4 regions of the Exiguobacterium sp. GL_137 genome follow, and region 1 is predicted to be linked to each of the others. Evidence: predicted binding sites of a transcription regulator. Region 1 holds the regulator's gene; each other region holds the start of a gene.

Region 1 (7,417 bases):
ACTCACGTAACCGGACGATTTCTTCAATCGGGACTTCCTTTCGGCTCCGACCGGCATTTTCACCTTGACGGTTGAGGTTCTGCTCGGGACGAAATCCATTTTCGACAGCCCGTCGCATCCCGCGGGCAATTTTCGCATTATGCAGTTTCCGTTGATACTCTTCGACGAGCGATACAATTTCAAGAACCATCGCTTCGGCGTCTGCCAGTTTATACTCGCCATCCGATTCCATCGTCATCAGTTGAACCTGATGTTTTTGGAACGTATGTAAAATGGCGATTTTGGCATTCCCGCGTCCGATCCGCGTATCATCCGTCACGAGAACGGCATCCACGGCTTGACGTGTGACGTAATCGAGAACGGATAACATCCCTTCCCGATCAACGTCATAACCACTTTCCTTTTCCGTGATGATCTCCACGACTTCAAATCCTTTTGTTGCAGCGAGTCCCGACAGTTCCGATCTTTGCCGCTCAAGCGAGCTGTCCTGTGCTTCTTTTTCCGTCGAGACGCGACAGTAGATTACTACTTTCACTGTACTTCACACCCCTGTTCGTTCTTTGACAACCTTTACAGTTTGTCATTGTTGCGCGATTGGTACAACGATTTTGTTTTTCGAAATGACATGAGTCGTCTTCAGTTCATTATTCTCGATCAACCACTCGACATATTCCTGATCTGTCATCGATCCGTCATTATAGACTTCGGCGACCTGTTCGACGGTCGCGTTTTGATCGACTGTGACAGAAGCCGTCAAGAGTTGCTCGACCTTCTCGTCCGGTCGAGGTGTTAAAAGGAAAAGAATGAAAGCCAGGCTGAGCGTATAAAAAACAATGGAAAAGGCATGGGTACGAATCGTATGCATCATGATAAATCCCTCCAGTTAAAAATGTTTTTAGAATAGATGTTCTCGGAACAATTGTTCGCATAACTCATCTTAAACCAAGAACCGGTGTTCGGTCAACACAAAATGTCGAACAATTGTTTGTACGCTCATTTGTTCTATGTTATAGTGATTTTAGAAACATGTATTCCTATAACCTTCAAAAAACCAATCCGGAAAGAGGTGGCAATTCATATGCGGAAAATGTCGAAACGACAACAAGAAATCCTTGACTACATCGTTGCTCAAGTAAAACTGAAAGGGTATCCCCCTTCAGTTCGTGAAATCGGTGAGGCTGTTGGTCTTGCTTCAAGCTCAACGGTACACGGTCATTTGGATCGTCTAGAAAAACGCGGACTGATTCGCCGTGACCCAACTAAGCCACGTGCGATTGAGATATTGCTTGATAAAACTGATGAAAATCACGAAGCCATCGTTCATATTCCCGTCATCGGGAAAGTAACGGCCGGTTTTCCAATCACGGCCATCGAAAACATTGAAGAACATTTCCCGCTTCCTGCCCATTACGTCGGGAACGAAAATGTCTTTATGTTGACGATTGATGGTGAGTCGATGATCAACGCAGGTATTCTAGACGGTGACCGGGTCATCGTTCGTCAGCAAAACACAGCAGAGAATGGTGAAATCGTCGTTGCTATGACCGAAGATAGCGAAGCGACCGTCAAACGGTTCTTCTTAGAAGATCAACAAGTACGTCTCCAACCAGAAAATGATTCGATGGACCCGATGTATTTCGATAACGTCTCGATTCTTGGCAAGGTCATCGGCGTATATCGGACGATCCACTAAGCGAGGGACCAGCACAGCTGGTCTTTTTTTATGCCTTCTGGAAATGTACACGATACAGTCAATACCGTTGCTTTAACCGGCTATGTTGCGTATTCGGTCGCAACCCAGCAGACGGATTGGCTTCCAACCGCTGTCGGCATCGCCGTCGGCACCCTTTGGCTTTCACCAGACCTCGACTTGAAGTCCGAACCTTACTACCGGCACGGTCCTTTACGGGTCTTTTGGATGCCTTATGTCAAAATCATGCCCCACCGCTCCATCTGGTCGCACGGTTTGATCATCGGCGATCTCATTCGCCTGATGTACAGCGCCGCTTTTCTGATTCCGCTTTTATTTTTGGCGCTGTACCTGAAAATCATTGAATCGAGTACGGTCGATTCCTGGTTCGCGTCCATGCCTGCTTTCATCATCGGCGTCATGGTTGCCAGTACGATACATATTGTCCTTGATCACTCCAGCAGCTTCTTTCGAACAAAAAAGAAGCGGAAAAAGCGTCGTTGAAAATCCTTCGTTCATTGTAAAAATGAACGAAGGATTTTTTTAGTATCCATTATTCATTTTTTTAAACATAAATTAAGGAAATTTTAATCAAAGATTTGAATTAATTGTATTGAAAACGTTCTCAATTAGATGTAGGTTTAAATGGAAAGGCCATTATTTGCTTTAATCCAAAGGGAGGGTTTTTGCATGAGTAACTTTACAAGTGAGCTGATTGGAACAATGATTCTGATTTTGCTCGGCGACGGAGTCGTTGCAGGGGTTGTCTTGAGAAAGACGAAATCTGAGAACGGCGGCTGGATTGTCATTACATTCGCTTGGGGTCTCGCCGTCATGACGGGAGCATACATTGCTGCCTCGAGTGGTGCACATCTCAATCCTGCATTGACATTGGCGCTTGCCATGAATTCCGATTTACCGTGGGCAGACGTACCTGTCTATATCGCCGGTCAATTAATCGGAGCATTCATCGGTGCAGTACTCGTTTGGCTTCATTATATGAAACACTTTGAAGCGACTGATGATCAAGCAGCAAAACTGGGTGTGTTCGCAACAGGTCCGGCGATTCGCCATACACCGTCAAACCTGATTTCAGAAATCATCGGGACGTTTGTCTTGGTATTCGGAATCCTGTCATTTGGTCTGACAACATTTGGTGACGGACTGAAACCATTCATCGTCGGTCTTCTTGTCGTCGTCATCGGTCTCTCGCTCGGTGGTACAACAGGATATGCCATCAACCCGGCCCGTGACCTTGGTCCGCGGATTGCACACGCTATCTTACCGATTAAAGGAAAAGGTTCATCTGACTGGGGTTACTCGTGGATTCCAATCGTTGGTCCGATCATCGGTGGTGGAGTAGCCGTCTTGCTGTATCAACTGCTGCAAAACTGATTTTGTTTGACACCTACATCTCAAGGGGGATTTCAGCATGGAAAACAAGTACATCTTAGCACTCGACCAAGGAACAACAAGCTCACGCGCCATTATTTTTGACCACGATGGTCAAATCGTGAACTCTGCGCAACGTGAATTCAAACAATACTTCCCGCAACCGGGCTGGGTCGAGCATGATGCCAATGAAATTTGGGGATCAATCCTCGCTGTCATGGCGGATGCTCTCGGAACGGCTGATATCAAACCGAGCCAAATCGCAAGTATCGGAATTACGAACCAACGTGAGACGACGGTCGTCTGGAACAAAGAAACAGGTAAACCTGTCTATCACGCGCTTGTCTGGCAATCCCGTCAAACATCCGGTATCTGTGATGAGCTGAATGCACAGGGTCTGAACCAAACATTCCGTGATAAAACAGGTCTTCTGATTGACGCCTACTTCTCAGGGACAAAAGTGAAGTGGATTTTGGATAACGTCGAAGGGGCACGGGAACAGGCAGAAAACGGAGAACTTCTATTCGGAACAATCGACACATGGCTCGTTTGGAAGCTGTCTGGTGGAAAAACGCATATCACAGACTATACAAACGCTTCCCGGACATTGATGTACAACATTTACGAACAAAAATGGGATGATGAGTTGCTTGAAATCCTGACAGTTCCAAAATCAATGTTACCGGAAGTCCGTCAATCAAGTGAAGTGTATGACAATACCGTTCCGTATCACTTCTTCGGCTTCGAAATTCCGATTGCCGGAATTGCCGGTGACCAGCAAGCTGCTCTCTTCGGTCAAACATGTTTCGAACCGGGTGAAGGAAAGAACACGTATGGTACAGGTTGCTTCATGCTCATGAACACTGGTGAAAAAGCCGTTTCGTCTGACCACGGTCTACTGACGACAATCGCCTGGGGTGTCGACGGAAAAGTCGAATATGCACTCGAAGGATCAATCTTCGTTGCCGGATCCGCGATTCAGTGGTTGCGTGACGGCTTACGGATGTTGAAAAACGCGAAGGATTCAGAAGGTTATGCGTTAAAAGTCGATTCGACAGAAGGCGTTTACGTCGTTCCTGCCTTCGTCGGACTCGGTGCCCCGTACTGGGATAGTGACGTTCGTGGCGCGATCTTCGGCTTAACACGCGGAACGGAGAAAGAACATTTCGTCCGCGCGACTCTCGAATCCCTTGCTTATCAGACACGTGATGTCTTGACGGCAATGGAAAAAGATTCAGGCATCGAACTAAAAACGTTGCGTGTTGATGGTGGTGCGGTTTCGAATGACTTCTTGATGCAGTTCCAGTCGGATATCTTAGGTGTACCGGTTGACCGTCCGGAAATCAATGAGACAACAGCTCTCGGTGCTGCATATCTTGCTGGTCTCGCAGTCGGTTACTGGAAAGACAAAGCTGAAATCAAAAAACAATGGAAACTCAACCGTCAGTTCAAACCAGAAATGAAAGAAGACGATCGCGAACAGCGTTATGCCGGATGGCAAAAAGCGGTCGAAGCGACAATGGCGTTTAAACCGAACAAAAAAGAAGTCAACGCCTGATTTCTTTACTGGTATTCCCTCGCGGAATACCAGTTTTTTTGTTTTCCCTAAAAAAACAGGTTCGCTTCCTCTTCGGAAACGAACCTGTTAGTCGGATTACCTGTTTTACGAAAATTCTGCTTTGACGCCTGTTACGATATCATCCAGCGTTTTTGATTGACCACTTAAGACCGCTGCCAAAAAAGCGCCCTCTACCAGCGGTGCTTCGACGAACTGAACGTTCCGGTCCCCACTGTATAATTCTAAGGCCAGTTCCGCGTTCATCGTCGCCGATCCGATGTCGGTCAAAATTAAGCCGTCATCGTTCAACTCATTCATCGTCTCTTCAATTCGGGACGCATCGGTCCCGATACTGCCGTCCGCAAGCCCAGCTGCGAGTAACACGGGTGTATCCGGAGCCATTTCAGCCAATAGTTCCTTTAGTCCGGTCGCAAGCTTTTCACTATGGGAGACTAAAATCAAATTAATCATGACAAGACCTCCACAATCGAACGTAATAACAGTGAGCTTGATAACGCACCGGGATCCTGGACACCGACCGTTGCATCCCCAAAATAAGAAGCCCGTCCTTTTGTCGCCACACGCTCTTTTGTATCTGCCAATGCTTGATCGAGTGCTGCGTTCAAATCACTCTCTTGTTCCAGTGCTTCGTAAAACGGTGTCCAAATATCGACCATCGTTTTTTGTCCAAACTCTGATTTCCCGCGCATTTTAATCCCATCCGTCGCTTCTTTAAACGCCGCTGCCAGTTCCGCCCCTTCAACTTCTCTTTTCCCTTTAAACGCTCCGGCAAATTTAACGAATGCCGTACCGTAGAGCGGACCGGATGCACCTCCAACGGTTTTAATCAAGGTCATTCCGACTTGTTTTGATAAGACACCTAGATCTTCATACTCTTCTTGCGCCTCAAGTTCTTTTTGTACAGCCTGGAAACCGCGCGACATATTGATGCCGTGGTCGCCGTCACCGATTTCCCGGTCAAGATCCGTCAATTCATCTTTATGGTGTTCGAGATCGGCAGCCGCTTTAAGCAATGCTTTGCGGAATTCTTCAGTCGATAACTTCATCTATCTCACCCTCTTTTAATTAGAATCCGATTGCGTTCGTTTTTGCATCCAAGTAGCCGACCAGTTCATCGTCAACCGGAAGCAGCGTAATTGAGAAACCGTGCATTTCGAGTGATGTCATATAGTTGCCGACGAACGGACGAACAATCTCGTATCCTTTTGCCTGCAATTGTTCCGCGACATATTTATAGGTGATGTACAATTCCGATTCAGGCGTTCCGCCCATTCCGTTGACCATGACCGCTACTTTTTTATCGGTTACTTCCGCTGTCAATCGATCGAGTAATTCCGTCACGATGGCTTCGACGGAGGCAATCGGTTTCCGCTCCAGACCCTTTTCACCGTGAATCCCAATTCCGATTTCCATTTCATCCTCGTGCAAATCAAAACCGGGTTTACCGCTCTCCGGCATATAACATGGGGACAACGCCATTCCGATTGACCGGACGCCGGCAATGACTTTCTCAGCGACTGCTTTGACTTCAGCAAGTGATTTGCCCTCTGCTGCCGCAGCTCCGGCAATCTTGTGGACAAAAATCGTGCCAGCGACTCCGCGGCGGTCTTCTTCTTTTTTGATGGCGATATCATCCTGGACGATGACCGTCTCGACTTCGATGTCTTCGAGTTCGGCCAATTCTTTCGCCATGTCGAAGTTCATGACATCTCCAGAATAGTTTTTGACGACGAGCAGCACCCCTTTCCCACCGTCTGCCGCCTTGATTCCTTCAAGCACCATGTCAGGTGTCGGAGAAGTAAAGACTTCACCACAGACAGCAGCTGCGAGCATACCGTCCCCGATAAATCCGGCATGCGCCGGCTCATGACCGCTTCCCCCACCGGATACAAGGGCCACTTTCCCGTTCAACGGTTCTTTTCGTTTAATGACATTGACTCCGTCGACTTTTGCATAAAGATCAGGATGTGCTAAAACGAGACCTTCCACCATATCTGAGACAAACCGGTTCGCATCTTGCATTAATTTATCCATCTTGAACGCTCCTTCGTCTAACGAATTTTGCCGTACCACTTACTCTTTACCACAAATCGAGACGACTTATGTCAAGGAAACATATGAAAATATTGACCAGTTCATTTCCAATCCGTTTTGATGATGCTATGCTGATAACACATCATCGCGAGAGGAGTCACCTTCTATGAACGCTTCGTTTCAAGCAGGTATCAAAGCCTGTCTGCCGACCGTCCTCGGTTATCTCGGCATCGGATTTTCTGCCGGCATCGTCGGACGCGCCGCCGGACTCAGTCCGCTTGAAATCGGATTGATGTCCATCTTGATTTATGCCGGCGCTGCTCAATTCATCATTACGAGTCTACTGTTACTAAACAGTCCGTTTTCTGCCATCATCTTGACGACGTTCATCGTCAATTCCCGGCATCTTCTGATGAGTATGACGCTCGCACCGCGTGTTAAAAGCCGGCATTTCTTCGATCGGTTTGGAATCGGCGCTCTCTTGACAGATGAGTCGTTTGCCGTAGCCATGAATACTTCCTTAAAACGGCCGCTTGATGCACCATTCATGCATGGATTGAACATAACCGCTTATCTGAGCTGGATTGCCTCGACAGTCCTCGGAGCACTCGTCGGCAGTTGGTTCCCGGATCCGGAACGATTCGGACTGGATTTTGCTTTAACCGCGATGTTCATCGGGTTATTGTACCTGCAGTTTGAAAGCGAGCGGTCCCGCATCGCTC
Region 2 (7,417 bases), 370 kb from region 1:
CCCATAATTCTGCGGAAATCCTTTGTTACACTGAAAAAAAGAACTTAAGCAGGAGTGATGAAGATGCATACGATTTATTTAGTTGACGATGAGGTGAACTTGAACCGCGTTTTGGTCAAGTATTTGGAACAGGAAGGTTGGCAAGTAAAATCGTTTACATCCGGGGAAGCGGCGGCATCTGCCATCATTGAAAAACCTGATTTGTGGATACTTGATATCATGTTGCCGGACTTGGACGGCTTTCAGTTGATCAAACGGATTAAAGCGCACGACGAAACGACGCCGGTCATCTTCATTTCGGCCCGGGATGAAGACATTGATAAAATCATTGGACTGGAGATGGGATCGGACGATTACATCGCTAAACCGTTTTTACCGCGCGAACTGGTTATTCGTGTAAAGAAAATTTTAGCACGTGCGTATGCGACACCGAAAACCGGTCTCATCCGGTACGGGGATTATACGATTTATCCGGAAAAGCGAGTTATCGAAGAGAATGGTCAAGAGATTGATTTGACCTCGAAAGAATATGATTTACTGATTCTGTTTGCTACGCAAATCGGAACACCGATGTCCCGGGAACAAATCTTAGTGAGCGTATGGGGCGACGATTATTTCGGATCAGACCGTGTCGTCGATGATCTCGTACGCCGTGTACGAAAAAAACTTTCCAAACTAGAACTTGAAACGATTTACGGAATCGGATACCGTTTGGTGGCTGCATGAAGAATCGGAGTCTGGGTTTTCAAATCTGGGCGATGTTCCTGTTGGTCATTGCAACACTCTCCATTGTCATATTAGTCGTCATGCGGTCGTCGATTGGTAACTTCATCGATGAGCAAGTCTATGCGACATTAGAAAACAGTGAAGTCTTTTTTTCGGAAGATGCCTCTGTCATCGAGATGTTACAAGACAATCCGATTGAATTCGATCGACGGAAACAGGAGTCACGCTCGGTCAATGTCTTATTGTTATCGAAAAATGGAAAGTTATACTATGGCGGGGCACCGCAACAGCTGGTCAATCAAATGTATCGTGATGCTATCGATCAAGAAAAAGAAATGCAAAAATACACGACCCGTCTTGATAAGGAAGATGTCTACTACAGTATCCTAAAGATGGAGATTAAAGGGGAAACCTATTACCGTGTTTCATACGTTTGGGATGCCTATCGGCAGGAACTCATCACTCAGTTATTTTCGAAAATTGGCTGGGTCGTTGCGATTGTCAGTATCTTGACCTTATTCATTGCCTTTTGGCTAGCCAGACGACTGACCCATCCTTTAATCGAGATTGAGCGGGCGGTCGGTAAGATTGCAGCTCAGAAGTGGGATACACCTCTTCCTTTGGACCGTGGCGATGAAATCGGACGATTGGCCAGGTCAGTTGATGCGATGCGAATGGACTTGGAAAAACAGGATAAAGCTCAAAAATCCTTGCTTCAAAATATCTCACATGATTTAAAAACACCGATCATGGTCATTCGCAGTTATGCCCAGTCGATTTCGGACGGAATTTATCCGGACGGTGATTTGACCGGTTCTGTTTCCGTCATCGAAGAAGAAGCGGAACGATTGGAGAAAAAAGTCGCAGCTTTGTTATATGTAACAAAACTTGATTATTTTGAACTGGATCGTTCAACATGGGATCATGTGGATTTGGACCGCATGGTTCATTTGCTTCAAAAACGGTTTGTCGGCACAAAAGTATTGACATGGAAAATTTCCGGGGAAGCGGGCATTGTGTTAGGCGAAGGGGAACAATTACGTGTGGCATTGGAAAATGTATTGGATAATGCGATTCGTTATGCCGAGTCCACGATTGAGATTCGCCTGTCCGGCACAAGGCAGTCGGCGACAGTCGAAATCCTGAATGACGGTCCGCCGTTAGAAACGTCCTCTCCGCTGTTCCATCAATTTTCTCGTGGAAAAGAAGGCAAGTTTGGTCTTGGGTTATACATCGTTAAACGGATTGTCGAACGGCACGAAGGAGAAGTGACAATTGATAATCTGATTGCGGGAAATGAAGAAAATAAAGTTTGCGTAAAATTTAATTTTCCAAGACATTTTGAGGAAGAAACAGCCGGAAAAAAATAAGATCTTAAAAAACGAGATAGCCGTATCTCGTTTTTTATTTCGGGAAATAATGAGGTCGTTCAGACAAAGTCATTTTGAATTTGATATAACCATACTAATACAAGAAAGGGGAAATCAGGATGCGACATAAAATTACGGAAGAAACATTAGCCCTTGTACCAAAGTATGGTCCATACGGTGAACCGCAAACTTTACTTATTCAAGAACAGTCAGAAGTCGTGTTAGAAGGTCATCCGATCAAGTTGATTGAAGAATCTTGTTTGTATTTTGGTTCGTCGATGCGCGGAAGAATTGAAGCGGCTCGACATATCCTGGGGCCGAATCGGAAAACACCGGTCTTAATCGATTGGAAGGCGCAAACGATTTTCTTCCCGACGACTGCGAAGGAGAAGGCGAAATGTATTTGGATTAATTTCAAGCAGATGAAAACCGTTCAAAAAAAGGGGGATACCGTTCAAGTGGAATTTCAAACAGGACAACGGATTGAAACTGATGCTTCGGCTTACAGCATCGAACGGCAACGGATTAAAACACTGGAATTGGCTTACGAAATGCAACGGAGATTTCAAGAAGAACGACCGACGACGTTTAATAAAGCGCGATAAGTGGAACAATCTAACAGGAATCACTACTTAATACAGCGAATAGACAGTAAAGTGCGAGAGAGAGAATTAAAGGGAGGTGAAGCGGTCGAAAGACCGCTACACGATGAATGAATCATATGAATGGTTAAACCGTAGAAAATTACAACCTGGATTTGGTGTGAACGGTGGACGGCGTTTTATCAGTTCACGGATTGTTCGTCCTGAAAATACGCCGGGTAAAAGAGTCAAAGGTGTCAAACGCGCCCGGCAGCTTGTCGTCGACGAGTCAGGAAATCGACGGTGGGTGACGAAACGAATCGTTGTAACGGATGCCGCAAAACACATGACCATCAACCGTCGTGCATCGGTTGCTCAGAAAGAGGTCACGGAATCTCGATTGGAGCAAGTGAAACAAAAACTGACGTCGAAAAAAGTACTATTACCTGTACTGGCAGCAACAGGATTGGCAGTTGCCGGTGGAGTATTGGCGTACGTTATGCGCCGGAAAAAACGAAATACAAAAGAACAGCTATAACCTAAAACAGATGACGAATCGTCTGGATATAGTAAAAGCCGTGCTCTCCCCATGAATGAATGAGGGTAGCACGGCTTTTATGTGAGGAAGACTGCAGTTTCTTATAAAAAACGTTTACGAATCGATGTCGCAAGAGCCTTCTCAGAAATTTCTTCTAGTTCTTTTTGATTGGTTGGATCAAAACTGTCATTGTAGAATCGGCCGACGAATTCGACTCGATCGTAATCGAGTTCTTTGAAAATCAAATGTTTATGATCATCGTAGAAGACAACCCGGTAATAATCAGAGCCACGTTCAAGCGTCACAAGTGCCCGAATATGTTCTAAACGTTTTTGTTCATCTGACTTTTCTTCTTCAACAGGTTCTTCTGTCGTTTTAGCTGCTTCAGCCTGTTCGAGTGCGCTTTTTACCAATTCACTCTTTTTATCTTGTTCTTCAGTCATAGTTATCGCCTCCAGTTCTTATTTTACATTGAAACGTACCGATGAGAAAGGAAAATCCCTCATCCGTTCTGATGGGCATCACAAATGCGTAGCACATTGAAGGCACCGATTCGTAGGCGCTCAATTAAACGCGTGGCTGCCTCTGTGTCCTCGATGGTCTCTTCAATGGTCAGCATCATCAATTCAATCCATCGCACAGCGTGTACTTCTCTGATGGGCAAAAGGCGATGAATCATCGCCAGATTCATCCGTTCATCCTGTCCATCGTATTGTTTTGGACCACCTGTGAGTTGAATCAAAAATCGGATTTGTGCTTGTTCGACACGTTGGCGGTCCGGCGGGAATAACGGACGGAGAACATCATCTGTATACACACGATTATAGAATCGTGTGACAAGTTGTTCGAGTGCGTCTTTTTGACCAAGGTCTTCGTATAGCATACTTGTCCCTCTTTCTGTTCCAGCTGATGAAGACAATCATTATCTCAATCTTTACCCGCTTTTTGCAACTCCACACAAACCGATCGACAAATGATTTAAAATGGACAAGGAAGAGGACGAAAAAGAAAACAAGTTATCTGGATTGAAAAACGGACGTTTGTTCGTATTTATGAGATAATAGTACATATAATCATCCTTATAGATGAGCGCGCTTGTTGTTTTCAATACTCATCTCATATGAGCGGAAAAAAGACAGCATAAAGCTCATCGATATTAATTAAAGGAGGTGAAGATCAGCCCACCTGATGGTACGAAAACAGGTGTCAGCTGATCTGACACAATGAATTACATGCATTTAGGTCGTGCCGGTACAGGCAAGACGACAACATTAATTGAGCAGGTAATTGACCGGTTAGCTGAGCAACCGCTTGGTCCATCCATCTATTTCATCGTACCGGATCAGATGTCTTTTGAGATGGAACGTCGTATCGCGACGGATCCCCGGCTGTCGGGTCTTGTCCGGATGGAAGTCATGAGTTTACGCCGGTTTGCTTTCCATATCATCCGGGATCATGGAAACCAGGCGATTCCCTTTTTAGACGAGACCGGGACACAGTTGTTACTGCGTCAAGTTGTCGAAGAAGCGGAAGAAGAATTGAAGATTTTTAAACGGACGAAAAATATGCCCGGCTTCTACAAAGGATTGGACGAATTGATTGCCTCGTTTAAACGTTCTTTGGTAAATCCGGATATGTTGCGTCAAATCAGCAGTGCATCTCCCGAACGTTCACCGAAATTAAATGATTTAGCGCTGATTTACGAGCGCTTTACTGAACGAATCTCAAATAAGGCGCTTCATGCGGACGATTATTTCACGACATTGATTGAGCTGTTACCGAAAGCTGATTTAAGTGACGTTTCAGTCTTCGTTGATGGATTTTATGAATTTTCGTTACAGGAACAACAGGTCTTACTGCGATTGATGGAATTGACGAAAGAGATGCATCTTAGTTTTACACTGGATGTCGAAGACGTCTATGCGAAACAGTCTGAGTTTGGTGTGTCACAACGCTGCTATATGCAGTTGATCGAACAGATGAAAAAACGACAGATTGCGCATGAAGACATCTATTACACACAGACCGTTAAATTTCAGACAACAGGGTTACAGATGCTTGAACAAGCGTTACTGTCGCCCGGATACCCGGCGACGGATGACGAAGTGAACGGGTTGACGCTTTCTGCCGCAGTTAATCGTCAAGTTGAAGCAGAAGCGGCTGTCAGAAAGGTGATTCAACTGGTACGCCATGAAGGGTATCGGTTCAAGGACATCGCGTTTCTTGTCCGCCACCTTGAACCGTACGCCGATCATTTAGAACGTGCTTTTCAACTGTATGACATTCCGTACTTCCTGGATCAACGGGAATCGATGGTCCATCATCCGATTGTCGAATTAGTCCATGCCGTCCTTGAAATCGTCATGACGGGATATCGGGAAGAATCTATTTTTCGTCTGCTGAAAACAGAGCTGATTCCACTTCCGGCAGAGGATTCACGATTAGCACTTGATCGTCTGGAAACATTTGTCCTGGAGCGGGGAATCAAAGGTTCGATGTGGAAAAAACCTTGGCAATTGAAGCGACGTCTAGCTGATGAAATCAGTTTAACGGATGCTGAGTTACAAGAAGAACAGGAACTGAACGAATGGCGTCAATTCCTGGTCGAAGCCATTGAACCACTGGAGAAGCGATTCAAAGCATCTAAGACGATGAGTGAATACACACGGGCGTTATACCGTTTCTTGGAAGAACATCATTTGACGGACCGGTTAACGGTTTGGAAGCAACAAGCACTCGAAGTCAATGAACTCAGCAAAGCACGAGAACATGATCAGGTGTACGAAGCGGTACTGCATCTCTTTGAACAGTTGGAAGCTGCGGCACCGGAAGCCACATTGACGACAGAACTATTCGTCCAAATGGTCGAGACTGGACTTGAAAGTCTCCGCTTCTCCCTTGTTCCGCCTTCGCTCGATCAAGTGATTGCGACGGATTACGTCCGGGGACGTTTACAACAGGTGAAAGTGGTCTTTTTACTCGGGGCCAATGACGGATTGATTCCACTCGTGGAAGACCAGTCTAAATTGCTGTCAGAAGGAGATCATGACTTCCTCCACGATCAAGGCATTCCGGTCGGTAAAGCCTCTTTGGACGTATTTGACGACGAATTGTATTACCTCTATCAAGGGGTGACAGCGCCAAGTGAAGCGTTGCATATCAGTTATGCGCTGGTTGACGAGGACGGCAAAGCCCTTCAGCCGGCATCCATCATCAAGCAGATCAAACATCAACTGTTGCAGGATCGCCCTGTGAAAACATCCTTTGCAGAAGCCGGTGATCATGCACCGGATGATCAACTTCAGTTCGTGACGAGTCCGGAACGGGCGGCAGCGGCAGCGGCAATCGAGTTGAGACGGCTGCAACGTCGTTATCCGATCCAACCGTCCTGGTTTGATGTGTACAATCGTTTGCTCGAAAACGGTCGGGGCCGCGAACGAATGGCGCTGTTTTCCAGTGCCTTGTTTTATCAAAATCATGCAGAGCCGTTACCGGATGATTTGGCGCGTAACCTGTATGGTGACACCATCAAAGCCAGCGTCTCCCGGTTTGAGACGTACAATGCTTGTTCTTATAAACACTTTGCCCGGTATGGATTGCGGTTAAAAGAACGGAAATTATATAAATTCGAAGCGCCGGACATCGGGAACCTATTCCACGGAGCACTCAATGATTTATCGATGAATATCAAAGCCTCGGGAAAACGCTGGCGTGAACTGGATGACCAATCGTGCAGTAATCTCGCGAAAGAAGCCGTCGAGAAGGTGACACCGGAAATTCAAAATGCGATTTTGATGAGTTCGAATCGTTTTGGATACATCAAGAAAAAATTAACGGACGTCGTCGAGCAAACTGCAAAAATGCTCGTCAAACAAGCGGAACGTTCTGAATTCGAACCTGATTTATTTGAAATCAGTTTTGGGAACGCCATGTTTCCACCACTTCGCTTCACATTACCGGATGGTACCGAAATCGAATTCACCGGTCGAATTGACCGGGTGGATCAAGCGACAATTGGCGATCAATTGTACGTCCGGGTCGTCGACTATAAATCGAGTGCTAAAGAGTTGGATTTTGCCGAAATCTATTATGGTTTGGCGATTCAAATGCTGTTGTATCTAAAAACAGTCGTTGAACAGTCGGAAGTTCTGTTTAATCAGCAGGCAAAACCGGCCGGTGCCTTGTATTTCCACGTCAAAAAC
Region 3 (7,417 bases), 700 kb from region 1:
GGATGGTTGGGTTCCGATTTACGAAAAAAATCCGATCGAAACTACAAACTGAGGAAACATCCGAATAGCAGACGGCCCGGTCCATCCGGCTGTCTGTTTTTTTCTGCTCCATTCCTATCTTACAAACATACCGCTTGTTTTCGTTTCCTCCTATATAATGAAGAAAAGACTCTTTTGAATTGGAGGTCACGTGTATGATGATTCGTCCTGTCCAAGAAGCTGATTTACAAGACATCCTCGCCATCTATAACGAAGGCATCGAAGATCGGATCGCGACGCTTGAAACGGATACCAAGGAATTATCTTTCATGCAGGACTGGTATCAGGAACGGACACCCCGCTATGCCGGGTTTGTAGCGTATGAAGGAACGACGATCCTTGGCTTCATCTCACTTGACCCCTACAATCCGCGCCCCGTCTATCAATCGGTCGGTGAACTGTCGGTCTACATCACCCGGACCCACCGCGGACAAGGCATCGGGCGTCAACTGCTCCATGTCATTGAAGAACACGCGATTACGCAAGGGTTCCACAAGTTGATTCTGTTTACGTTTCCGTTTAACAGACTCGGTCAAAAACTGTACATCCGGTCCGGTTTCCGGATTGTCGGAACATTTAAGGAACAGGGTATGCTTAACGGGTATTATGTCGATGTCCTGGCGATGGAAAAATTGCTTCCGAAAACGATCGACGAGCAGATATGATTAGTCCGGCGTCTGAATGGGAAATGAACGAACAGTGAAACATTCCCAACCCGAAAGGAAGACTGCCTGTGGATATTCAACAGATCCGTAATGCGACACTCGTCGTCACTTATGCCAATCAAGTATTTTTAATCGATCCGTTTCTCGGTGAAAAAGGAACCTTACCGCCGTTTGGTCACACACCTAATGCCGTTCCGAACCCGCTCGTCGACTTACCGGTCGATATCGCGACGTTACTTGATCCGGACGCGATTTTCGTCACCCATCTGCATGCCGACCATTTTGACGAGACGGCAAAAGAAGTGTTACCGAAACAAATTCCGCTTTATGCACAAAATGAGTCGGATGCGGCCACGATCCGCGAAGCCGGGTTCACGAATGTATCTTCGTTTGAGAACGGACTGTCGCTCGGTGATATCCGTGTCTCCCATACGTCGGGACAACACGGTGTCGGTGAAATCGGTCAACGGATGGGTACGGTGTCCGGTCTCGTCTTGAAACATCCTGACGAACCGACGCTCTATATCACCGGTGACACGATTTGGTGTGATGAAGTCGCGAAGGCAATCGAACAACATGCGCCGGATATCATCATCGTCAACAGTGGTGCTGCACAATTCCTGACCGGCGAACCGATTACGATGTCCCAGCGTGATCTGCTTGCTGTTCATGAAGCGGCGGCTGAAGCCACGATCATCGTCTCGCATCTCGAGACCGTCAACCATTGTCTCCTGCGCCGCGATATGATTGCCGACTTTCTGGCCGCTCATCATCTGTCCGCACATTTCCTCATCCCGGATGACGGTGAAACCATTTCCTTCTAAACAAAATGAAGTCCACTGTCCCGAGTACTACCGGGACAGTGGACTTCATTTTGTTTATCGTTAATCGTGACTTGGAATGACGAGTCCGAGTAAACGGGCAAATGTGATGGCCTGGCTTTCCGTAACGACGGCACCCGGTAAGAAGCGTGGATCAATCGTGATTCCGGACAGATCGGCATGCCGCAGATCGAGTCCTTTTAACGCCGTCTCGACCCATTGGCTTTCCGATAAATCAACTTCATGCAGACGGAAATCGGTTGGCTTCATTTCAAAGAAATGGCTTTCCCGCATCGTCGTCTGCTCCAGTGCGACGTGACGTAACGCTGTCCGGATAACTTGAGCATAATTAGCCTGACAGTTTTTGATCGTCACATGATCGATTGTATTGGACTCAAAGTGAATCCCGGTCAGACGACAATCCTCAAAGACGATCCGGTGAAAACGACTGTCCTGAAACTGGCAGCCCGTCAAGTCACATTGTTCAAACCGGACATTTTCAAATGAAGCCCGTTCAAAAACCAGTCCTGCAAACGAGACGTTCCGAAAACAGACTTGATTGACGTCCAGCCGTTCTGTCAGCTCGACCGGTAATGTCTCTTTTTCATACAGCGTTTGGTACAGATACGGGTCATCGATTTCGACATCCGCAAAGGTTTCTGGTGTCAATTGATGCGGTAACTCGGGTAATTGAATGATTTGTTTTTTCACGTACTTCCCCTTCTTTCTTTACTTCACTTTCATCTTTCTTAGTGTAGCAAAGATTGACTCTTTTTTTGGTTTTTTGATTTGAGACCGACTGAGACCATGATATAGTCAAATCAAAAACAAGAACAAACGTTCTTTTATGTATCAAGGAGTGTTTCCGATGAACCCGACTATCTCTTTTCCCGATCGACGCATCTTTTGTGTCGACAGTGTCTCCTTCTATGCCAGTTGCGAATGCCGTTACCGAAACCTTCCTCCTTTGACGACGAAACTCGCTGTCGTATCAGACCTTCATCGATCCGGATCCGTTATTCTTGCGGCCAGTCCCGCCTTAAAACAACTTGGCATTAAGACAGCTAGTCGTCTTTATCAAATTGAGCAGCTGCCTTCTCGTGAGCGGAAACAGATTGTGCTCGTCGAACCGCGGATGCTGGCATACATGAAAACATCAATCGAAGTACTGGATGTCTTGCATCAGTTTGCACCTCCCGACGCGATCCGGATCTATTCGATTGACGAAAACTTTATCGATATGACCGGAACGGAACGGCTTTTTGGCTCAGATGTTGAAACGGCTCAAAAAATCCAGACAGCGATTTGGCATCAGACCGGCATTCCGGTCCGGATCGGGATTGGTCCGAACAATTTCATCGCAAAACTGGTCCTTGATTTACGTGGAAAACGTGAAGGCATCGCACGATGCGGATATGCGGATGTTTCCCGGTTGCTGCACGATTTTCCGATTCGTAAAATGTGGGGCATCGGACGGATGATGGAACAGCATTTGCTGGCGCTTGGTATCGAAACGATTGGTGACCTGGCAGCAGCACGGGTGGAAGATCTGCACGAACAGTTCGGCGTAATCGGGGCAGAACTTTGGCATCACGCCTGGGGAATTGACAGTTCTCCGACGATCATCAATCCCCTGACTTTATTTCAGACCACATCCGATGCCAAACGAACGATCGGCCATGGAGTGACCTTGATGCGTGACTATTACCAGTACGAACAGATTCGTTTAGTCCTCTCCGAATTAGCAGGTGATGTCGCCGCACGGGTCCGTTTTTCTAATCAAGTCGGTTGGACGGTGCATCTCGGCGTTCGCTACTCCCGCCATGTCACCCGGGATGGCTTTTCGAAACAGCTCCGCCTGCCTTATCCGACCGCCGATGAACGGCTGTTGTTGCGTTACGTCCTCCAATTGTTCGAACCGAATTGGCTCGATGGTGAACCGGTTCGCTTTCTATCGGTCGCCCTCGGACAACTCACCCCGGATCAGGGAACACTTCAATTGTCCTTGTTTGAAGACAATACAAAGGTCTGGCGCAGAAAACGGTTATTAAAAGCCATCGACCATGTCAATTTACGTTACGGAAAAGGAACAATCCGGCTGGCGGTGTCTTTCCTCGATACAAGTGTCGCGAAACGCCGCCTCCGATTCGTCGGCGGACATCCGGGAGGTGATTTACATGACACGTTACCGTGACCGCGGAAATCTCAAGTGGCTTCCCTTTTTGATGCCGGAACACATCCAGTTGCTTAAAGCCTATTATCTTGAAAAATATCACATCGATTTTCCTGTCATCGATGAACAACTGCAGTATCCTTGGCATTTTTTACTCGAACAATCATTAATAGAAGGAACCGAGCTCGAAATCACGTATTATAGTGAAAGAGGCTATGTCACGACATCCGGATTCATCGAGCAGGTTCACCGTGAGCGCGCGTACCTTGTTTTGCGCGGGTCCTCACGGATTGAAATTCCGCTCGGACGAATCATCCGGATCGAAAACGGGTAGAAGAGACAGAAGCTGCTGTACGATACGCACTTATTTTAAGAATTGTCATTGAAAGAAGGATTGATTGGTATGATGGAATGGTTTACCGGACTTCCGGTCGTCATGCAAGCCCTGCTTGCCGGTATGATGACCTGGGGATTGACGGCACTCGGGGCCGCACTTGTCTTCGTCTTTACGACGATTGAAAAACGGGTCATGAATATGATGCTCGGCTTTGCAGCCGGTGTCATGATTGCGGCGTCGTTTTGGTCCTTGCTTGCCCCGGCAATTGAATTTACGGAAAAAGATGGTGGGATTGCCTGGTTGCCGGCCGCAATCGGTTTCCTCGCAGGCGGTTTTTTTGTCCGCCTCCTGGATTTTGTAACTCCCCATCTGCACTTATCCGCTCCGCTCGAAACCGCTGAAGGTCCTTCGACCGGTCTGAAAAAAACAACGTTGCTGTTTCTCGCGATTACGCTCCACAATATCCCGGAAGGACTCGCGATCGGTGTCGCGTTCGGTGCCGCCGCACTGAACATGGATGGTGCGACCGTTGCCGGTGCCTTGACACTGGCACTTGGAATCGGGATTCAAAACATGCCGGAAGGGGCTGCTTTGTCGATTCCGCTTCGCGGAGAAGGCATGTCACGTCGGCGTGCCTTTAACTACGGACAATTGTCGGCGATCGTCGAACCGATTGCTGCAATGGTCGGTGCTGCTGCCGTCTTCTTTATTCAACCGCTCTTGCCGTATGCTTTGGCGTTTGCCGCCGGCGCAATGATTTTCGTCGTCGTCGAAGAATTGATTCCCGAATCACAGGCTGAAAACGGATCAGACTTGGCAACACTTGGTCTGATGGTCGGTTTCACTGTTATGATGATTCTTGACGTCGCACTTGGCTGATGTAACATCAATAAAACCTCTCCCGTGTAAATATGGGAGAGGTTTTATTTGTAGATTGAATTCTTATTTTCGTAAAATCCGCATCGCATTTAGGACAGCGAGGACTGTCACACCGACATCGGCAAAAACGGCTTCCCACATCGTCGCAACACCAAAGGCACCAAGCAATAAGAAAATCCCTTTGATACCTAATGCAAACGTAATGTTCTGATAGACGATCCGGCGTGTCGACCGGGCAATCCGAATCGCTTCGACCAGTTGTTTCGGTTCATCCGTCATCAGGACGACATCCGCTGCTTCAATCGCGACGTCACTTCCAAGTCCACCCATCGCAATCCCGACATCCGCCCGCGTCAATACGGGAGCATCATTAATTCCGTCCCCGACAAACGCGACCTGTCCCTTTGCTTGATCTAAGATCGCTTCGAGTTGTTCCACTTTTTGATGTGGCAACAGTTCTGCCTTTACTTGCGTTATCCCGATTTGCTGCCCGATCCGTTCCGCCGTTTCCCGCCGGTCTCCGGTCAACATGATTGTCTGGCGAATCCCGAGTGTTTTTAGTTCGCGTAATGCTTCTATCGTCGTATCTTTAATACGGTCGGCAATCCGGATATATCCAAGGTAGCTGTCGTTTCGGGCAACATGCACATAAGTCCCGTCTTCGGTCTGATCGAGCGGCATCAAGCCGAGTTCTTTGAACCACCGGGCATTTCCCGCCTGAATCTGATCCGTGCCGAACCGTCCGGCGACGCCGGAACCGGCTACTTCCTGATAGTCTTGAACAGCGGTCGGAATAGAACCATGCAGGGCATACATCCGTTGAATCGATTTTGCGATTGGATGATTCGAGTGTTGCTCAACGGTCGCTGCGACGCGAAGCAGTTCGTCTTCCGATCCATGCACGGCTTTCAGTTCGACGACTTCAAACACACCTTCCGTCAACGTTCCCGTTTTATCGAAGACGACCGTATCGAGTTGTTGTAACGCTTCGAGATGATTTCCGCCTTTGACAAGAATACCGCGTTTCGAAGCAGCACCGATTCCACTAAAGAAGCCGAGCGGGATTGAAATCACGAGCGCACAGGGACAACTGATGACAAGGAACACAAGTGCCCGGTAAATCCAGTCGTTCCAAGCCGCTCCCGTCACAACGAGTGGCGGCACGATGGCAAGAAGTGTTGCAATCACGACGACAATCGGTGTATAAATCCGTGCAAATCGTGTAATGAATTTTTCCGTCGGTGCTTTATGGCGTGACGCATTTTCGACTAAATCCAGAATTTTAGCGACGGTCGACTCACTGTATCGTCGATCGACCTGAATCAACAGATGACCATCGGTATTAATCGTCCCGGCTAAAATCGGCTCGGTCGGACGGACACGCCGCGGGATCGATTCACCGGTCAATGCCGTCGTATCGATGAACGCTTCCCCTTCAAGAACAGTCCCATCCAGTGGAATCTTCTCCCCTGCCCGGACAATAATCCGTTGACCGATGTTCACCTGTTCCGGACTCACACGCCGGCCATCCTCAAGCGTCGCGATATCCGGCCGGATGTCCATCAACGCGGCAATCGATTTACGCGACTGATCGACGGCACGGTGTTGGAAAAACTCACCGACTTGATAAAACAGCATCACAGCGACGGCTTCCGGATATTCTCCGATTAAAAAAGCACCAGCCGTCGCAATGACCATTAAAAAGTTCTCATCAAACACTTGACCTTGCCGGGTATTTCTTACAGCGGTTCGAAGGACATCCCAACCGATTAAAAAGTAGGCAATCGTAAAAAATAGAAGGTCAATTGATCCCGGAACAAAAAAGGCACCGATGAAGGATATCATCCCGATACTATATTGTATTTTTTTCGTACGATTTAAAAATGGACCGTGATCGTGCGGATGACTATGGTCATGTCCCACTTGTTGATGCGGATCAACTGCTTCTGCGGATGCTGTCCGTATCACTTGTACATCCGGTTCGAGCTGCTGAATCCGTTCAATGACTGCCTGATACGTCTCGTCGTATGCAACGTCCTTTTCATACGTCAGATAAAGTTTCTGACCGGCAAAATCCAAATCTGCCTGTTCAATGCCTGTTACGTTCGCAACACCCCGCTCCACTTTCGCAGCACAGTTCGCACAATCGATTCCTGTAATCTGAAGACGTTCTGTTTTCGCTTCCATTCTCCCACCTCATTCAAACGTTTGTTTGATTATAAGAATAGCTTACTCCTTTATTTCTTTTTCAACAAGTCACATTTGTCTCAGACTTGCGCCCGATATTTTGATTAGTTCTATCTCAGAAGAATAAAACATGATATGTTTTTAAATAGAAAAATATAGAAGGAGAATAACATGACTATCATTGAATTACTTAAAGCACTTTTACTCGGTTTCGTCGAAGGAATGACGGAATTCGCCCCTGTCTCCTCGACAGGACATATGATCATCGTCGATGACATGTGGCTCCAAACAACAGATTTTCTAGGCAAGTACTCAG
Region 4 (7,417 bases), 1.3 Mb from region 1:
CGATTCGGTTTCGGTCAAGGCGGGACAAACAGTCATGCCGGGGGATATCGTCGGCAAACTCGGTTCAACCGGCTGGTCGACAGGACCGCATCTCCACTTTGAGATCCATCGCGGCGAGTGGGCTGTCGGGCAACCAAATGCGGTTGATCCGGCACCGTACATCTTATAACTTCAACGAGCGACTGACGAAAAGATAGGGTAACCTATCTTTTTTTGCTATACTGAAAAAAATAGCAGGTTTACACCAGAAACGAGGAATTACGCGTGAAAAAATCGACAACGGCCGTCATAGCGGTCAGTACGTTTGGTTTGGGTCTTGGAGCAGGGGCTGTCGGGATGTTAGCGGCAGGTGGAACGGATTCAGTGGCGACGAGTTCTTCGTCTAACGCAACGGGAGATTGGAAAAAGATTGATCAGGTCAGACAGATGATTTCCCAAAATTATCTCGAGGACGTGACGGATCAGGAGTTGCTCGAAGGGGCACTGACGGGAATGACGGAAGTCCTCGAAGATCCCTATTCCGTCTATATGGACGAATCGGAAACGGCATCGTTCAACACGAATTTGTCGTCTTCATTCGAAGGCATCGGTGCGACGCTCGAACAAAAAGGTGAATCGATTGTCATCGTCTCACCGATCAAGGGATCGCCCGCTGAAAAAGCCGGTATCAAACCGGGGGATATTATTTTAGAAATCGACGGTAAATCAACAAAAGGACAGAAAACGGATCAAGCGGTCAAGAAAATCCGCGGCGAAAAAGGGACGAAAGTCGTCTTGACGATTCAACGCGGCGGACAGGATCCGATGAAGATTTCGATCGTCCGCGATACGATTCCGATTGAAACCGTCTATTCGAAGACGGAAAAAGTTAATGGCAAGACGATTGGTGTCCTGCAGGTGACACAATTCTCGGATCCGACGGCAAAAGAGTTCGAGGAACAACTCGCAGCGCTCGAGGAGAAAAACATTGATGGACTTGTCATCGATGTCAGGGGAAATCCGGGCGGCCTGCTGACGGCCGTCTCGCAAATGATTGCGCCGTTCATTCCGAAAGAGACACCGATTTTCCAGGTAGAGGACAACAAAGGGGAGCGGACGCAGGAATTCGGGAAAGCGGACGAGAAGAAACCTTATAAGCTTGTTGTCCTCGAAGACAGCGGATCGGCCTCAGCTTCGGAAATTCTGGCTGCCGGTCTCAAAGAAGGCGCCGGTGCGGAAGTGGTCGGAACGAAGTCATTCGGGAAAGGAATCGTCCAAAGTGCCTATGATTTAAAAGACGGCAGTGATTTGAAGCTGACGACGAACAAATGGCTGACTCCGGACGGAAACTGGATTCATAAAAAAGGGGTCAAGCCGACGGTCGAAGTCAAGCAGCCAGATTACTTTAATGTGACGAAGATTCTAACCGATGACAAGACACTTGCGACTGGGGATTACGGCAAAGCCGTCGAAAACGCGCACCTGGTCCTCGAAGCAATCGGCTTCGATCCAAAAGGGCAGGACGGTTACTATGGCGATACGATGAAGCAGGCCGTCGAGCGTCTTCAAAAAGAAGCGAAACTCGAAGTGACCGGTAAAATCGATCAAGTGACGGCGTCCGAAATGGAAACCCGTCTCCTGAAGAAACTGGAAGATGAAAAAAATGATGTTCAGCGCATCAAAGCGCTGGACGTCGCGGCACAATAACTCACAGAAAGAGGTCTGAATGAGCGTGGAATTACTCGATGGATTCGGTTGGACAGTGATTAGTCTCTTCGCTAGTCCAATCTTGTGGTTAGCAATTCTAGTCAGTTTTTTACTCAGTATGCGACGTATCAAACGCGAACGGAATCTGTTCCGGTCACGCACGCGTAGCAAGCGGACCGATGTCTTCGAAACGCTTATTCCAGGCTTCGTCGTTGGTCTTGTCTTATCCGTCATCAGTGTAAGTCTGACATTGACGGTCTCGTCAGAGTTTCTGATCGCCTTCATGGTGTTGACGTTTTTGATTTTGTTGACGGGTATCATCCGATTCAATTTACCGCTCGGACCGCTTGTCATCCTGGCAGGTCTCACCTGGTTCATGACGAGTGACCGGATTGACGGACTCCGTGATGTCAGTGTCAGCGATTGGATGCTGCTTGCGGCCCTGTCGTTAGGCGCCGAATTGCTGTTGCTGATCTGGCGGGGGAAAAAGAATTTATCGCCTTCGCTCGTCTTATCGAAACGGGGACGTTACATCGGCGGGCTGTCGTCCAACAAACTGTGGCTGATTCCGCTCATCGTCTTCGTGCCGGGAAGCAGTTTCGAAGCCTTGATTCCGCAATGGTCGTTTCCGGAGTTTGTTCCGATTGTCTTGTTCCTGCCGATCGGCTTCAGTTTCCTCTTTACCGGCCAGTTGCCGGACCAGCTGATCCGTCCCCTGATCCAAGGGCGGCTGATTACGTTCTTGTTGTCCGTCGTGCTCGCAGTAGGCGCATTCCTGGCCGGACAGGACATCTGGTTGTACGGGTTGCCGGTCCTGCTCATTATTCACCTGATTCTGCATCAGCGGACGAAACGACTTAACCGGTCCCAGACCCCGTTGTTCCTGAACGGTAAACGTGGGGTCGTCATTCTCGGCACATTACCGGAGAAACCGGCTTCCGAGATGGGGCTTGTTCCGGGTGAAGCAATCTATAAAGTCAACGGGGAGTTCGTCGAGTCGGAGAAATCATTTTATGAAGCGATTCAAAAACATAAACCGTACCTGCGTCTCGAAGTCATGAACCATAACGGAGACGTCCGGTTCGCACAGCGGGCCTTTTATGAACAGGATCATCACGATCTCGGGATTTTGTTCGTCAGTGAGCCCGGTAATAAACGGACGAAAATCCGGACGCTTCAGTGATTCAAAATCAAAATCCAGCTCAAAAAACAGTTCAGCCTACGGGCTGGACTTTTTCTTTTGGCGAAAAACGGGTAACTTCTAAGAGGAGCACTTCAAAGTCGAATGTTTGTTCGTAAAGTGGTACAATAAAAATAGATTTTGTGAACTGGATGAGGGGGAAGAATACGATGGATTTTGAGTTAGTATCACCATTTGAACCGGGTGGCGATCAGCCGGAAGCGATTAAAAAATTGATTGCAGGCGTCAAGAAAGGTGAACGCCATCAGACGTTGCTCGGCGCGACAGGGACAGGGAAAACCTTTACCGTCTCGAACGTCATCAAAGAGATTAAGAAGCCGACGCTGGTCTTGGCACACAATAAGACGCTTGCCGGTCAGCTGTATTCGGAGTTCAAAGAGTTCTTCCCAAATAACGCGGTCGAATATTTCGTCAGCTTTTATGATTACTACCAACCGGAAGCCTATGTGCCGTCGACGGATACGTTCATCGAAAAAGATTCATCGATCAACGATGAGATTGACAAGCTGCGTCACTCGGCGACATCTTCCTTGTTCGAACGGGAAGACGTCCTGATTGTCGCGTCGGTGTCGTGTATCTATGGTCTCGGTAATCCGGAAGAGTACAACAACCACGTGCTGTCGTTGCGTGTCGGAAACGAGATGGGACGAAACGAGATGTTGCGTCGTCTGATTGACATTCAATATGAACGAAATGATATCGACTTCCAGCGCGGGCGGTTCCGTGTTCGGGGGGATGTTGTTGAAATCTTCCCGGCGTCCCGCGATGAACAGTGTGTCCGGATCGAATTTTTCGGAGATGAGATTGAACGGATCCGTGATATGGATCCATTGACAGGGGAAATCATTGCCGACCGGGAACACATTTCGATTTTCCCGGCATCCCACTTCGTGACGGGGGATACCCGTCTGCAAAAAGCGATTACGAACATTGAGGCTGAGCTCGAAACGCAACTCGCGAAGATGCGTGAAGACGGCATGTTGCTTGAAGCCCAGCGTCTCGAACAACGGACGAACTACGATCTCGAGATGATGCGTGAAATGGGCTACTGTTCCGGGATTGAAAACTATTCCCGTCACTTGAACTTAATGCCACCGGGCTCGACACCGTATACGCTGATCGACTATTTCCCGAAAGACTTCTTACTCGTTGCCGATGAGTCGCACGTCACATTGCCGCAAATCCGCGGTATGTATAACGGGGACCAGGCGCGGAAACAAGTCCTCGTCGATCACGGTTTCCGTCTGCCGTCGGCGAAGGATAACCGACCTCTCCGGTTCGAGGAGTTCGAAGAGAAGGTCAGCCAAGCGATCTATATCTCGGCGACACCGGGTCCTTACGAAATCGAACATACAAAAGAGATGGTCGAACAGATCATCCGGCCGACCGGACTGGTCGACCCGACGATCGAGATTCATCCGATCACGGGACAAATCGACTACTTGATGGATAACATCCGTGAGCGTGTCGCGAAAAATGAACGGGTTCTCGTGACGACGCTGACGAAAAAAATGTCGGAAGACTTGACGGACTACCTGAAAGAACATGGCGTCAAGGTCAACTATATGCACTCGGAAATCAAGACCCTCGAACGGATTGAAATCATCCGCGATCTGCGGCTCGGCAAATACGATGTCCTTGTCGGGATTAACCTGTTGCGGGAAGGACTTGATATTCCGGAAGTCTCGCTCGTAACGATTCTCGATGCCGATAAAGAAGGATTCCTGCGGTCGGAACGGTCGCTGATTCAGACGATCGGCCGGGCCGCAAGGAACTCGGAGGGACACGTCATTCTCTTTGCCGATAAGATGACCGACTCGATGCAGCGGGCCATTGATGAAACGGAACGGCGGCGCAACATTCAGCTCGCCTTTAATAAAGAACACGGTATTACGCCGAAAACGATTCAAAAAGATGTCCGGGGTGTCATCAGTACGACGATTGAGAATGATGATACCGTCGAAAAACTCGAGAAGTTCAACAAATTGAAAAAACCGGAACGCGAAACATTGCTCGAACAACTCGATCAAGAGATGCGTCAAGCGGCGAAAGATATGCAGTTTGAACGGGCAGCAGAATTGCGTGACCTTATCTTAGAATTGAAAGCAGGTGCCTAAGTTGGCAGAAAAAAAGAACAAGATCATCATCAAGGGCGCTCGCGTCAATAACTTACAAAACATCGATGTTGAAATCCCGCGCGATCAGCTCGTCGTTCTGACGGGCTTATCAGGATCGGGGAAATCATCGCTCGCGTTCGACACGATTTATGCGGAAGGACAACGGCGTTATGTCGAAAGTCTGTCCGCTTACGCCCGTCAGTTTTTAGGTCAGATGGACAAACCGGATGTCGATGCGATTGAAGGACTTAGTCCGGCCATTTCAATCGACCAAAAGACGACGAGTAAAAACCCGCGTTCGACGGTCGGGACGGTCACGGAAATCTATGACTATCTCCGCCTGCTCTATGCACGGATCGGGAAACCAATCTGTCCGAATCACGGCATTGAAATTTCGAGCCAGACGATCAGTCAGATGGTCGACCAAGTGATGGAACTGCCGGAACGCAGCCGTCTGCAAATTCTCGCGCCGATCATTTCCGGACGAAAAGGCGCTCATGTCAAAGTCTTCGAAGATTTGAAAAAAGAAGGTTTCGTCCGCGTCCGTGTCGATGGAGAAACGATTGATTTGACGGATGACATCGAACTCGAGAAAAATAAAAAACACTCGATTGAAGTCGTCGTCGACCGGGTCGTTGTCCGTCCGGACGTCGAAGCCCGCCTCGCCGATTCTCTTGAGACGGCACTCCGTCTTGCCGACGGCCGCGTCATCGTAGATACGATGGATGGGAACGAACTGTTGTTCAGCGAACACCATGCCTGCCCGATCTGCGGCTTCTCCATCGGTGAACTTGAACCACGGATGTTCTCGTTCAACTCACCGTTTGGTGCCTGTACGTCATGCGACGGTCTCGGAACGAAACTGGAAGTTGATGTCGATCTCGTCGTGCCGCATCCGGATAAATCGCTCAACGAAGGGGCAATCATTGCCTGGGAACCGACCAGTTCACAGTATTATCCGCAGCTGTTGGCAGCGGTCTGCAGTCACTTCAACATCGATATGGATACGCCGTTCGAACAGTTGTCGGAAGAACACCGCGATATTGTATTAAATGGTAGCAGTAAGGAAGAGATTCAGTTCCGCTATGAAAATGACTTCGGGATGGTCCGGAATACATCGTTATTTTTTGAAGGCGTCTTGAATAACCTGCAACGCCGCTTCAAAGAGACGTCATCGGACTACATCCGTGAACAGATGGAAGGGTATATGGCGAAAAAAGCTTGTCCGACGTGTAAAGGACACCGCTTGAAACGCGAATCACTTGCGGTCAAAGTGTCAGGGATCCACATCGGTGACGTAACGAAGATGTCCGTCAAACAAGCAGTCGTCTGGTTTGAAGAGTTACCAAGTAAATTATCAGAAAAGGATCAGACAATTTCACGGATGATCGTCCGCGAAATTCATGAACGATCGTCGTTCCTCGAAAACGTTGGTTTGGATTATCTGACGATCTCGCGTGCTGCCGGAACATTATCCGGTGGGGAAGCGCAACGGATTCGTCTTGCGACGCAAATCGGATCGCGTTTGACAGGCGTTCTCTACGTCCTCGATGAACCGTCAATCGGACTCCACCAACGCGATAACGACCGCCTGATCAATACATTGAAGACGATGCGCGATCTCGGGAATACGTTGATCGTCGTCGAACACGATGAAGATACGATGATGGCGGCGGATTACCTGATTGATATCGGACCGGGAGCCGGCGATCACGGCGGATTCGTCACGGCAGCGGGGCGTCCAGAAGAATTGATGCAGGATCCGAACTCGTTGACGGGACAATACCTCTCCGGCAAGAAGTTCATTCCGGTGCCGTCTGAACGGAAACAACCGGACGGTCGGGCCTTACAGATTCATAAAGCATCGGAAAACAATTTGAAAAACGTCGATGTCGACATTCCACTTGGTTTGTTCGTTGCCGTGACCGGAGTATCCGGTTCCGGAAAATCGACATTAATCAATGAGATTCTCTACAAGACGATTGCCCATGAGATGAACCGGGCGAAAGAAAAACCGGGGGCGCACAAAGGCATTTCCGGACTCGATCAAATCGATAAAGTCATCGATATCGACCAATCTCCGATCGGTCGGACACCGCGTTCGAATCCGGCAACCTACACCGGTGTCTTTGACGATATCCGTGATGTCTTTGCGTCGACGAATGAAGCAAAACTCCGCGGTTACAAAAAAGGCCGTTTCAGTTTCAATATCAAAGGCGGACGTTGTGAAGCCTGCCGCGGCGACGGAATCATCAAGATCGAAATGCACTTCCTGCCGGATGTTTACGTGCCGTGTGAAATCTGTCACGGGAAACGCTACAACCGGGAAACGCTGGAAGTGAAATATAAAGGCAAGACGATTGCTGATGTCCTTGAGATGACAGTCGAAGATGCGTTGGAATTCTTTGAAAAG

What was found. Region 1 encodes LexA, which represses DNA repair genes until DNA is damaged. Its sites were predicted from a motif close to CGAACATATGTTCG; they were not measured.
Region 2: addB (helicase-exonuclease AddAB subunit AddB) is a predicted target of LexA. The motif match lies at 4,249-4,262, and genes of this name have one in related genera.
Region 3: AC3IRK_RS02315 (Y-family DNA polymerase) is a predicted target of LexA. The motif match lies at 2,356-2,369, and genes of this name have one in related genera.
Region 4: uvrB (excinuclease ABC subunit UvrB) is a predicted target of LexA. The motif match lies at 2,969-2,982, and genes of this name have one in related genera.

What each region holds. Positions count from the first base shown of each region.
Region 1 covers NZ_CM174406.1:1,118,894-1,126,310, reverse strand. The annotation lists gene AC3IRK_RS05790 (YneB family resolvase-like protein) at 1-535, opposite strand, end outside; gene yneA (cell division suppressor protein YneA) at 581-868, opposite strand; gene lexA (transcriptional repressor LexA) at 1,079-1,693, shown strand; gene AC3IRK_RS05775 (metal-binding protein) at 1,724-2,194, shown strand; gene AC3IRK_RS05770 (MIP/aquaporin family protein) at 2,381-3,085, shown strand; gene glpK (glycerol kinase GlpK) at 3,123-4,640, shown strand; gene dhaM (dihydroxyacetone kinase phosphoryl donor subunit DhaM) at 4,746-5,111, opposite strand; gene dhaL (dihydroxyacetone kinase subunit DhaL) at 5,108-5,707, opposite strand; gene dhaK (dihydroxyacetone kinase subunit DhaK) at 5,727-6,695, opposite strand; gene AC3IRK_RS05745 (AzlC family ABC transporter permease) at 6,862-7,417, shown strand, end outside.
Region 2 covers NZ_CM174406.1:750,231-757,647, forward strand. The annotation lists gene AC3IRK_RS03955 (response regulator transcription factor) at 64-726, shown strand; gene AC3IRK_RS03960 (sensor histidine kinase) at 723-2,096, shown strand; gene AC3IRK_RS03965 (competence protein ComK) at 2,216-2,701, shown strand; gene AC3IRK_RS03970 (hypothetical protein) at 2,805-3,215, shown strand; gene AC3IRK_RS03975 (hypothetical protein) at 3,317-3,658, opposite strand; gene AC3IRK_RS03980 (truncated hemoglobin) at 3,718-4,098, opposite strand; gene addB (helicase-exonuclease AddAB subunit AddB) at 4,439-7,417, shown strand, end outside.
Region 3 covers NZ_CM174406.1:421,585-429,001, reverse strand. The annotation lists gene AC3IRK_RS02335 (1,2-dihydroxy-3-keto-5-methylthiopentene dioxygenase) at 1-52, shown strand, start outside; gene AC3IRK_RS02330 (arsinothricin resistance N-acetyltransferase ArsN1 family A) at 195-704, shown strand; gene AC3IRK_RS02325 (MBL fold metallo-hydrolase) at 773-1,528, shown strand; gene AC3IRK_RS02320 (pentapeptide repeat-containing protein) at 1,589-2,236, opposite strand; gene AC3IRK_RS02315 (Y-family DNA polymerase) at 2,394-3,719, shown strand; gene AC3IRK_RS02310 (YolD-like family protein) at 3,703-4,032, shown strand; gene AC3IRK_RS02305 (ZIP family metal transporter) at 4,102-4,914, shown strand; gene AC3IRK_RS02300 (heavy metal translocating P-type ATPase) at 4,978-7,101, opposite strand; gene AC3IRK_RS02295 (undecaprenyl-diphosphate phosphatase) at 7,273-7,417, shown strand, end outside.
Region 4 covers NZ_CM174406.1:2,395,128-2,402,544, reverse strand. The annotation lists gene AC3IRK_RS12605 (M23 family metallopeptidase) at 1-169, shown strand, start outside; gene AC3IRK_RS12600 (S41 family peptidase) at 265-1,686, shown strand; gene AC3IRK_RS12595 (PDZ domain-containing protein) at 1,706-2,869, shown strand; gene uvrB (excinuclease ABC subunit UvrB) at 3,037-5,004, shown strand; gene uvrA (excinuclease ABC subunit UvrA) at 5,006-7,417, shown strand, end outside.